Linked DNA regions of Marinagarivorans cellulosilyticus. The protein of the gene in region 1 interacts with the protein of each later gene in a pairwise test. Links are inferred from orthologs where the notes say so. Each region holds a gene or a part of one and is shown in the gene's direction. Other genes may lie near its edges.

What was found. Proteins that work in one complex are often made in the same cells at the same time.
Region 2: the proteins of rlmN (region 1) and MARGE09_RS13310 interact in binary tests that used the Escherichia coli proteins (3 or more experiments, as listed by UniProt). The link is inferred for Marinagarivorans cellulosilyticus from one-to-one orthologs.

Annotation. Positions count from the first base shown.
Region 1 is NZ_AP023086.1:2,985,162-2,992,424, forward strand. What follows is about bases 1-2,815. They hold rlmN (dual-specificity RNA methyltransferase RlmN), read left to right. Parts: upstream 1-735; coding sequence 736-1,896; downstream 1,897-2,815. Other genes in these bases: ndk (nucleoside-diphosphate kinase), read left to right, coding at 296-721; pilW (type IV pilus biogenesis/stability protein PilW), read left to right, coding at 1,928-2,689; MARGE09_RS11950 (RodZ domain-containing protein), read left to right, coding at 2,724-2,815. Also shown: more of MARGE09_RS11950, read left to right, coding at 2,816-3,689; ispG (flavodoxin-dependent (E)-4-hydroxy-3-methylbut-2-enyl-diphosphate synthase), read left to right, coding at 3,716-4,828; hisS (histidine--tRNA ligase), read left to right, coding at 4,904-6,181; MARGE09_RS11965 (YfgM family protein), read left to right, coding at 6,267-7,028; outer membrane protein assembly factor BamB, read left to right, coding at 7,025-7,263.
Region 2 is NZ_AP023086.1:3,318,181-3,321,969, reverse strand. The notes cover bases 1-2,939. They hold MARGE09_RS13310 (DEAD/DEAH box helicase), read left to right. Parts: upstream 1-778; coding sequence 779-2,101; downstream 2,102-2,939. Other genes in these bases: MARGE09_RS13305 (delta-class carbonic anhydrase), read right to left, coding at 2,394-2,939. In the rest of the region: more of MARGE09_RS13305, read right to left, coding at 2,940-3,191; MARGE09_RS13300 (hypothetical protein), read left to right, coding at 3,450-3,789. UniProt on the Escherichia coli protein: DEAD-box RNA helicase involved in the assembly of the 50S ribosomal subunit at low temperature. Exhibits RNA-stimulated ATP hydrolysis and RNA unwinding activity. Acts before DeaD.

The DNA of each region.
Region 1 (7,263 bases):
TTACCTGTCGTAATTACTGGGCTTTCAGTGGATAGATGATTCAAGATTAACAGGCGGTTACCACACAAAGGTTAAGTTTTTATGACATTTTTGTGTTGGCGGGGCAGAAAATTGCTGATTGACAGTTGGGTTTTGTTTGTAATCGCCAGCAAAGGCTGAGTAAGGCTTGGTGTAATTCTCAGAATGCTACGCTTTGGTGCGTCCTAACTTAGCACTTTGCGCCAAAAACCCGTATAATTCCGCCATTTTTTAACTGTGCCGTCTTTCGCGCGGCGATATAGAAACGGAGTTATCCATGGCAGTAGAACGTACTTTATCCATCATTAAGCCTGATGCAGTCGCAGACAATGTTATAGGTAAGATATATACGCGGTTTGAAGATGCAGGCCTAAAAGTGGTTGCAGCAAAAATGATGCTTTTGTCGGAAGAGAAAGCTGGTGGTTTTTACGCCGAGCACAAAGAGCGCCCATTCTTTAGCGAGCTAGTCGAGTTCATGACTAGCGGTCCTGTGTTGGTTCAGGTTTTAGAGGGTGAGGGCGCTATTGCCCAGAATCGTGACATCATGGGCGCTACAAACCCTGCTGATGCAGCGCCGGGCACTATTCGTGCAGATTTTGCTAAGGAAGTTTCTCGCAATGCTGTGCACGGTAGTGATTCAGCCGCATCAGCTGCGCGTGAAATCAGTTATTTTTTCTCTGAAAGTGAAATCTTTAGCCGTTAAGGCAAGCAGGTTATATGTCTAGTTGTACTGTTGAGTCCGCGGTGGAATGCGTGAATTTACTTGGTCTGAGCGAGGCCAAGCTCGTTGCTTTCTTTGAGAGCATCGGGGAAAAGAAGTTTCGCGCAACCCAAGTTATGAAGTGGATTCATCAGTACGGCGTCACTGACTTTGATGAGATGACGAACATCAGTAAAGCGCTTCGTGAAAAATTGAAGCAAATTGCTGAAGTTAGACCGCCCGAGCTTATTAAGCAGTTAGATAGCATTGATGGTACGCGCAAATTCCTAATCAGCGTTAGCGGCAATAACGCTGTCGAAACGGTGTTTATACCCGATGGCGAGCGCGGTACTTTATGCGTGTCGTCGCAAGTGGGTTGCTCCCTAGACTGTAGCTTTTGCGCGACAGGCAAGCAGGGCTTTAACCGAGATTTAACCTGTGCCGAAATTATTGGGCAAGTTTGGATTGCGGCTAAATCGTTTGGTCAGCTGACGGAAAAAGGCCCTCGGAAAATTACAAATGTTGTGATGATGGGGATGGGGGAGCCGTTATTAAACTTCGACAATTCTGTCGATGCGATGAATTTAATGATGCACGACTTTTGCTACGGTTTGTCCAAGAGGCGAGTAACATTAAGTACCAGCGGCGTAGTGCCGATGCTGGATAAATTGGGTGAGCATACCGATGCATGTTTGGCGATTTCTTTGCATGCGCCTAACGATGCGTTACGCAATGAGCTGGTGCCCATCAACAAAAAATACCCTATAGCGACGTTGCTCGATTCGGCTGAGCGCTATATTACCGGCTTGCCTGATAATCGCCGTAAAATTACGATTGAATACACTTTAATTGATCATGTTAATGATCGGCCCGAGCACGCCCATGAGCTTGCTGAGCTGTTAAAGAATATCCCTGTCAAAATTAATTTAATTCCTTTTAACCCCTTTAATTTATCGAACTACAAGCGAGTGAGTAACAACGCGTTGCGTCGCTTCCAAACGATTCTAATTGAGGCCGGATATACCACCACGGTACGCACTACACGTGGTGACGATATCGATGCGGCTTGTGGGCAGCTAGCGGGTGAAGTCAATGATATTACCCGTAGAAGTGCTCGCTATGGTTTAACCGGTGTTGCATCGGAGGAAGTCGTGAATTTTGTGGGTGGGAATCCTTAATAAAATTAGATGCATGCGAGTAACAATAACGATGAAAGCAATAAGTTTAACTATTAGCATTCTACTGTTGTCCGGCTGTGTTTCCACTGGCGTAACTAAAACGTCCAAAGTGGATCCGGCAAAGGCTATGGATACTCGTATTGAGTTAGGGATGAAATACCTCGATGCTGGCAATCGTGATCAGGCGTTGCGGCAGTTTCTCGATGTATTGGAAGTTGATAAAAAAAATCCCCGTGGTTTGCAGGGGCTAGCCTTGGTGCACCAGCTTAATGGCGAGCCAGAGGCGGCCGAAGAAAACTTTCAAAAAAGCATTAAATATGCGAATAACAAAGAAATTTCTGCGTCCCGTTACACCTATGGTCTGTTTTTGTCTCGCCAAGGTCGCTATGAAGATGCATCGGTTCAATTTGAGGAGGTTGCTAAAGACCTCTCTTACCCTGAGCGCGCATACTCACTATATTTTGCTGGCCGCTGCGCGTTAGAATTGAACAATATCGTGCGAGCCAAAGCGGCATTTACGCATGCTTTAAATCTTCGCTCTTCCATGGCGCCGGCTGTTATTGAACTGGCGGATTTAGCTTTTAAAGATCAGGATTACTCAACCGCTAAGCGCTATCTCGACCGTTATAACAAATTGACAGAGCCTTCTGCACGAAGCTTATGGCTTGGAATCCGTATTGAGCGCATATTTGATAACCAAGACCGTGTATCTAGCCAAGCTCTAGCGTTAAAAAATATGTTCGGTTATTCAAAAGAATACCTTGAATACAAAGCCCTTATAGAGAGCCAATAATGTTTTTATTTACGACTGTAAAAGAGGCATTGTTGTGACCTTGACGCAAGCCAGCGGCCTTACGCCGGGGCAGCAACTTTCTGCCGCGCGAAAGCAACAGGGAAAGACGTTAGTTCAAATTGCCGAGGCGACTCGAATTTTTGAAACCCGTTTAGAGGCGATTGAGCGCGATGATTATTCTGCGGCTGGGACTGCCCCCGCTTTTGTTATTGGTTATGTGAAAACATACGCTAAGCAAGTAGGCCTTGATGGCAAGCCGTTAGTTACTGTTGTAGAGGCGTATTTCAAACAAAAGAAGCTTAGTGAGGAGCAAAATAACCCGGTAGTGGCGCCGCGTAAAAACGTTAACTGGCCGCCATGGGTGGCAACTGCTGTAGCGCTTATTATTTTTATTGGCTTGGGCCAATGGTTTTTTGCGCAGCAAAAAGAAAAAATGGCAGACGACGCTATTGTTGTGAATAACTCTGCCGAGCTTGCACCTTCGCTCAGTAGTGTAAAAGCTTTAGAGCAAAAAGTGCCTTTAACACAGCGCGATGAAAATTTAATGTCTCGCGACTTGGTGGCTTCAGTTGAAGAGAGTAAAGAGCAAGAACCCATCAAGGCTGCGTCTAGCTCGGTTGCGAGTTCGATGGCTATTGCGCCTGATGTAAACAGCGGTAGTCAAAACACTCCTGAAAACATCGTCAAGTCGGAAACTCCTGTAGCGCAATCGGCTAATGCTGAATCAGTATCACTTAAACTGCAGACAGAAGCGTCTTCGAGCGATGTATTAAAATTGGTGTTTACGGCTGATTGCTGGGTCGAGGTAGCTGATGCCAGTGGCCGTAAGCAAGTCGCTAAATTGGCTAAAGCTGGTGATGAAATTCAGCTGCTGGGTAAAGCGCCTTTTGATCTAAAATTGGGTGATGCCGCTGCGGCGACAGGCTTTGTTAATGGGCGCGCCCTAGACTTAACTGCTAGCCCCGGACGCCGTGTCTTACGGATTCAAGTTGGCCCTTAACGGGCCCGTTATTTAAAGAGTTAATTATGCATTGCGATTCCCCTATTGTCCGCCGTAAAACCCGGCAAATTATGGTAGGAAATGTACCTGTTGGTGGCGATGCCCCAATCAGTGTTCAAAGTATGACAAACACTGAAACTTGCGATGTTGCTGCAACGGTTGATCAAATTCAGCGTATTCAAGCGGCAGGGGCTGATATTGTTCGGGTTTCGGTGCCTAGCCTAGAGGCTGCGGATGCTTTTGGCGAAATCAAAAAGCAAGTCACTGTCCCATTAGTGGCGGACATTCATTTTGATTATCGCATCGCACTTAAGGTGGCCGATTTAGGGGTGGATTGCTTAAGAATAAACCCTGGTAATATTGGCCGTGAAAAGCGCATTCAGGCGGTGGTTGATAAAGCCCGCGACTTAAATATTCCAATTCGCATTGGTGTTAATGCGGGCTCATTGGAAAAAGATTTACAAAAAAAATATGGTGAGCCAACACCGCAAGCCTTGGTAGAGTCGGCGCTTAGGCATGTGAATATTCTTCATGAATTGAATTTTGAAAATTTTAAAGTAAGCGTTAAAGCCAGCGATGTTTTTATGGCCGTTGAAGCTTACCGTCTATTATCGAAAGAAATCGACCAACCTTTGCATTTAGGTATTACCGAAGCTGGTGGCTTACGCGCCGGTACGGTTAAGTCGTCGGTAGGTTTGGGCATGCTGTTAATGGATGGTATTGGCGATACTTTACGTGTGTCTTTAGCGGCAGATCCCGTCGAAGAAGTGAAGGTTGGGTGGGATATCCTTAAAAGCCTTAAGCTTCGAACTAAGGGCGTTAACTTTATTGCTTGCCCAAGTTGCTCTCGTCAAAACTTTGATGTGATTAAAACGGTTAATGATCTAGAAAACCGTTTAGAAGATATTACGACGCCGTTAGATGTAGCGATTATTGGTTGTGTTGTAAATGGCCCAGGAGAGGCCAAGGAAGCCGATTTAGGTTTAGCGGGCGGTACGCCAAGAAACTTAGTTTATAAAGATGGGGAGCCTAACTCCAAATTGGAAAATGCCAACTTGGTTGATGACCTAGAAGCTATGATTCGTAAAAAAGCTGCTGAAAAAGAGGCTTTAGAAGAGAATTTAATCGCAAAAGCGTAATCAAAAATTGATCAATATTTTCTTATCCGCTCGGCTAAGCTGAGCAGTGACAAGATAAGTTGTTAAGGTATATCTTTGAAAAAAATACAGTCTGTTAAGGGAATGAATGATTTATTGCCTGCTGATTCACCAGCTTGGCAGTACGTTGAAGCTACAGTTAGCGACGTGTTATCACGCTATGGTTTTAGCGAAATTCGATTTCCTATTGTCGAAAGTACCGACCTTTTTAAGCGTGGCATTGGTGAGGCTACAGATATCATCGAAAAAGAAATGTATACCTTCGATGATCGCAATGGCGATAGTCTAAGTATGCGTCCAGAAGGTACGGCAAGTTGCGTGCGTGCCTGTGAACAACACGGCTTGCTCTACAACCAGACTCAGCGTTTGTGGTACCAAGGCCCTATGTTTCGCTACGAGCGCCCGCAAAAGGGTCGGCTTCGTCAATTTCACCAAATAGGCATAGAAACCTTTGGTTTTGCAGGGCCAGACATCGAAGCAGAGCTGTTGATTTTAACGGCTAGGCTGTGGCGCGAGCTGGGGCTTGAACAGTCGGTTGTACTGCAGATTAATACTCTTGGAGCCAGCGATGCGCGTCAAAAATACCGCGACGATTTAGTTAAGTACCTTGAAGCCCGTAAGAATGAACTCGATGAAGATAGCCAGCGCCGTTTGACCACGAACCCGTTACGTATATTAGACAGCAAGGTTACTAGCACGCAGGATGTTTTAAATGGTGCGCCAGTGCTGCGTGATTATTTGTCACCAGAATCTATAGAGCACTTTGAAACACTAAAAACCTTGCTGGATGCAGCCGGAGTTGCTTATGAAGTCAACCCGCGCCTAGTCCGGGGCTTAGATTATTACAGCAATACGGTCTTTGAGTGGGTAACAACCTCATTAGGTGCACAAGGAACAGTTTGTGCCGGAGGCCGTTACGATACCTTGGTTGAGCAATTAGGCGGGCGGCCTACGCCGGCCTTTGGTTGCGCTATGGGGGTAGAGCGTTTAGTTTTACTTTTGGCGGAACTCAATGCCATGCCAGAGGGTCTTGATGGTCTTGTTGATATCTATGTGGCTGCGGTTGGTAATGTTCAAGCCAAAGCAATTGCACTTGCCGAGCAAGTGCGCGATGCTATGCCGTTTTTACGCGTCGTCGGTCATTGCGGTGGTGGCAGTTTTAAAAATCAACTTAAGCGTGCGGACAAAAGCGGGGCAATGTTGGCTTTGATTGTTGGTGAAAGCGAAGCGGCTGAAGGCTCCGTAACGATTAAGTATTTACGCCGCGATGAGCCCCAAAAGAATGTGCCAGATAGCGATATTATCGGTGAAATCCAAGCCTTGATGGATGTCTAAATCACGGTGACAACAACAAAAAGCCAGCATCGTCCTATATGGCCGAAGGTGGCGGAATAAGAAACAATAAAATTAGGAGAGTCTCGTGTCCGAGCATTTAACAGAAGAAGAGCAAATTGAAGCCTTTAAACGCTGGTGGAAAGAGAACGGTAAATTAACCGTATCGGCGGTTGTATTGGCCAGTGCGGGCTATTTCGGGTTTGGTGCATATCAATCTGCGCAGGAAAAAACTGACCAAGCCAATTCTGGCTTATACGACAAAGTCATTGCTGCGGCAACAGCCCAAGGTGATGCTGCGCTAAGCCCCAAGCAAAAGGCGGGTGTTGTTGGTGCCGCTGAAGCTGTATTAGCTGAAGATAATACGGGTTTATATGCTGATTTATCCCGTTTTCACTTGGCTAAAATGGCGGTAGATGCTGCAGAATACGAAAAAGCAGCCAGCTATCTAGATGCTGTAATTGCTAATAGCCAAACTCAATCTTCAGTTGAATTGGCTACACTGCGCTTAGCGCGAGTAAAAGCGGCTATGGGCAATACCGACGAAGCGCTTGCATTGCTAGCATCATCGCCATCTGATGCGTTCACCGCAGGTTACGCTGAAGCACGTGGTGATGTATTGGCTAGCTTAGGTCGTTTAGACGAAGCTTATACAGCGTTTGAATCTGCGGTTGCTGCATTGGAAGGGCAAGAGTCTAACGGCGGAATGCGAGCAAACATATTAAAGTTTAAAATGGATAACGCGCGTATTGCCACAGCTTCGCCGCTTGCCATTGGCACTAATCCCCATGCGGTTAATCCACATGCTGTAAACCCTCATGCCGCAACACCTGCTGAGGCTGCTGAATGAAGCCATTGGTTCGCTTTGGCTTAGTGGCTTTGGCGCTAAGTTTGTTTGTGGGTTGTACTGCAAAAGATGCTTCCTTGGTTCCTGCTGAGTTAGCCGTTTTTGAATCAACCGCCAGTATTTCCAGTCGCTGGCATGCTTCTCTAGATGGTAACGCGCGGACGATGGGGATAGGCCCGTTTAAATCTGGCCGCGTATACAGCCGTCCAATGTTTGGCGGCAGTAACTACCAACGTTT
Region 2 (3,789 bases), 330 kb from region 1 along the record:
ATCGCCAGTCGTAGCGGCGCTACCCTAAGCATTACATTTGCTTACATTTTTGTACTTGTCCTTAATGCTTGCACTAAATAATACTATGCCAAAGCCTACCCCATACTAGGCAGTAGGGCGAGCGCCAACAGATCGCTTTACAGACACAGGACACATAACTTTAGTGATTAAATGGTGCGGTTTAGCTAGCCCGCCACGTCTAATAAATCATAACAGCCGATGTGCAACTTTTTGGCACTAGCACCGTATAGCAATACAACAGTACACGTGAGCACGGCCAATCAGCAAACTAACGCGCGACACGTCAAGGAGTTACAAAGGAGCCGCCCATGGATGGGTTTAAAGCAGGATGCAATAAGGAAATATAGGAATACTTCGCTTGGAAGGCGAGCAATAGTGCAGGATGCATATAAAGGAGCCGACCAAATAGGAGGATCAAGGGTCACGTTCAACATAAGGCCATGTTGCGGCAATGGAGCTTGCCAAATTTCGCTATAGGAAGGATATAGCGAAGCAAGGAGAACCACCCAAGGATAGCTAGCAAGATGCTTAAGGCCGTCGCGCCCCCCGTTCTCGGTACACTCGAACTCGATGCTTCGAACTCGATATACTGCTTCGCGACGAAAGGTCAAACTTTTGCACCAAGGAAGGTGCCTATATTCATACTCACTAAGCCCCTAAATACACCAACTTGTTAACCCCAATTCTCCTTAACCCTGCCCGACAAGGCTATAATGCCCCCTTTCGCAGCTCTGCGACCCCAATTTAGGTAGTTATCGTGTCCAGTATTTTAGATTTACAACTTCACCCCCGCCTGCAAAAAGCCATCGATAAGCTGGGCTTCACCGAGGCCACCGAGGTACAAGCCCGCGCCATCCCAGCTGCACGAGAAGGCCGAGACCTCATGGTGTCAGCCAAAACAGGCGGCGGAAAAACCGCAGCCTTTTTACTCCCGATGCTAGAGCGTTTTTTAGCCGAAGACCGGCCGCGCTCGAGCACTCGCGGCCTAATTCTTCTCCCCACCCGCGAACTGGCACTACAAACCCAACAAGCTTTTCAAGATATGGCCGCTTTCACGCACCTAAAGTGCGGCCTTATCATGGGCGGCGAAGCCTATAAATACCAAGTGGCCAATATCCGTAAGAACCCTGAAGTCCTTATTGCCACGCCTGGGCGCTTGGTCGAACATATCGAAAAAGGCAACGTCGATTTCAGCGATCTAGAAGTTTTAGTCTTGGACGAGGCCGACCGCATGCTCGACATGGGCTTTGCCGAGGACATGCACACCATTGCCACCCGCTGCGCTACGAACCGGCAAACCCTACTTTTTTCTGCAACGCTGAAGCATCTTGGTATTAACGAAATCAGCAAGCAGCTTAAAGAGCCGCTTCGCCTTGAGATCGACAGCTTATCTCACGGGCATAGCAATATTGTGCAAGAGCGTATATTTGCCGACGATGACAAGCACAAAGCCAACATCATCGGCGAACTGATTAAAGAAGAGGAGCCAAAGCGGGTAATGATTTTTTGCAAAACCCGCGAGCAAGCAGAACGCTTGAGCCATGTGCTTAACTATAAAAAGTTCAAATCTGGCTACATACATGGCGAGCTAAGCCAAAGCTTGCGCAAGCAAATACTCAACCAATTTAAAGACGACAAGCTCCAAGTGGTTGTGGCTACCGATGTTGCAGCCCGCGGGCTAGATATCAAGCATGTTGACTTAGTCATTAACTTTACCGTAGCCCACTCTGGCGACGACCATGTCCACCGCATCGGCCGCACTGGCCGCTCCGATGCCAACGGCAAGGCTATAACCCTTGTTAGCGCACCTGACTATAACCTGATGTCCAGCATAGAGCGTTATTTGAAAATACGCCTAACCCCGCGCAAGATTAAAGGACTTGAAGGCACCTACAGCGGCCCCAAAAAAGTAAAGGCCTCGGGTAAGGCAGCCAGCACCAAAAAGCGCAAACCTGCGAGCAAAAGCAACCCAAGTAAAAAAGGCAGTAACAAAGGAGGCAAGGCTAAAGCAGCCCCAACCCGCCGCGAAGCTGTGAGCACATCCGGCGACGGCTCCACCCCACTAAGACGGAAAAAGTAAGTAGCTATTCAGCCATCTGCACAACTGAACGCTAATTGATCATTTTCTAGACCGCTCAAGCCACCCGTGGGCGCTATGCACGCGCTCTGGAAAGCGTGCTCCTGCGCTTTCTCCCCCTTACAATCCCTGTAAGGCCCGACGCGGGAGTGCCTAGAAAGCAATCATTCAGGCCCCCGAGTGAGCAGTAGTTTTTACGACTGAATAGTCACAAAAGGAAAAGGCGACTCTCGCGGGCCGCCTTTTTATTATTCGCTCACTATAGGTGGGTGGCACTACAACCCAGTCGGAAACGCTAAAACTCTGATAATAGCTTAGGGTTAGTCACTAGCTTGCGAACACCATGGGCATGATCTTCCTTAAAGATATTAGATTTACACCACTGCCCTACCGAGTTGATATCCAGCTTTGCACACTTGGGCCGCACACTCCAGGTCACCTGATAAGGCGAACACACCGCATCATTATACGAAGGTCCCGTAGTCGAGCCTAAAAATTCAACCGGCTTGCCGGTATTCTTTGGCAAGTTGCGCGCGCTTTGCAATTCATTAAAATTAAGCGCCGCGGAATCATTCACCAAAGTAAAGACTTGCGTCTCCACGCGTAAATCTGGGTTTGCGCACGACTCAGAAAAACACGCCCCCAATGTTGGCCCAGGCTTGATGTCGCAACTGGAGTACACCCAATGCACTTCTATTGTATCGCCCGGCACCAGATCACCATGCTCACCCGCACAAATTGAGCCTGCTGTTGGCGCTCGCTCCTTTTTACTTAATGTTTTACTGAGCTTACACTGATAACCCGAGTTATAACCGTCATGGCCGTCACCGGCGTAGATCGAAAATGCTTTAGCTTTATGCTCCGCATTTTCATGAAAATGGATGTTACATAAATTCATTTCTGATGCTTTGGGCGCGACAGTAAAAATAACTGAGTTCCGCCCCTTTGCGCTGTCAATATCGCGCGGAGTTTGCGGCCCAAACCCCTCACAAATATTACCTCTCTCATCATCGCTGGGCTGCGGGCTACTTCCAGCACTTGCAGGCAAAGACAGCAGCAAACCAGCCGCCACAACAAAACACGTTAACCTCATATCAAATCCTCTAAAAGCCTTAAACGTAAATCGACAATTAAATATAAAAACCAGAGCTTTATAACATGCCTATATAACATTACAAGTTATCACGTTAGGTACAGAAACTTAGGGCATATATTAGCCCTACCTAATGCCACGCCCTTTTAGTCAATACATTCCACTTGTCCGTTAAATACGCCGCATCCCGTTTTTTTACTGTCGTTTACGAATGATTGTCTATGCTTTAGATATTGCACAAATGAATGAGGGTTAACTATGAGTATTAGTGCCGACAAGGCTATTGTGAAGCGCGTAAAAGCGATGCTAAAAAGCGGTAAATACCTATACGAGGCGCTGGCGGAAGAAGGCATTAGCTCTAACCGCTGGTACCGCATTTGCAGCGCGCTGAATATTAGCGTGCCAGGGCCGCGCGGCAAAATCCCGACGACTTACACACCAGAGCGGGTCAAAATAGTCAAAAAGCGTATTAATAGCGGCGAGTTACTAAAGGATGTCGCAAAAGATATGGGCATGGACCCGCGCAACCTTGCCCGCTACTGCCGCAATAACGGCATTACGCTATTCACCAAAAAAGCACTGGCCGAGAATTACAAAA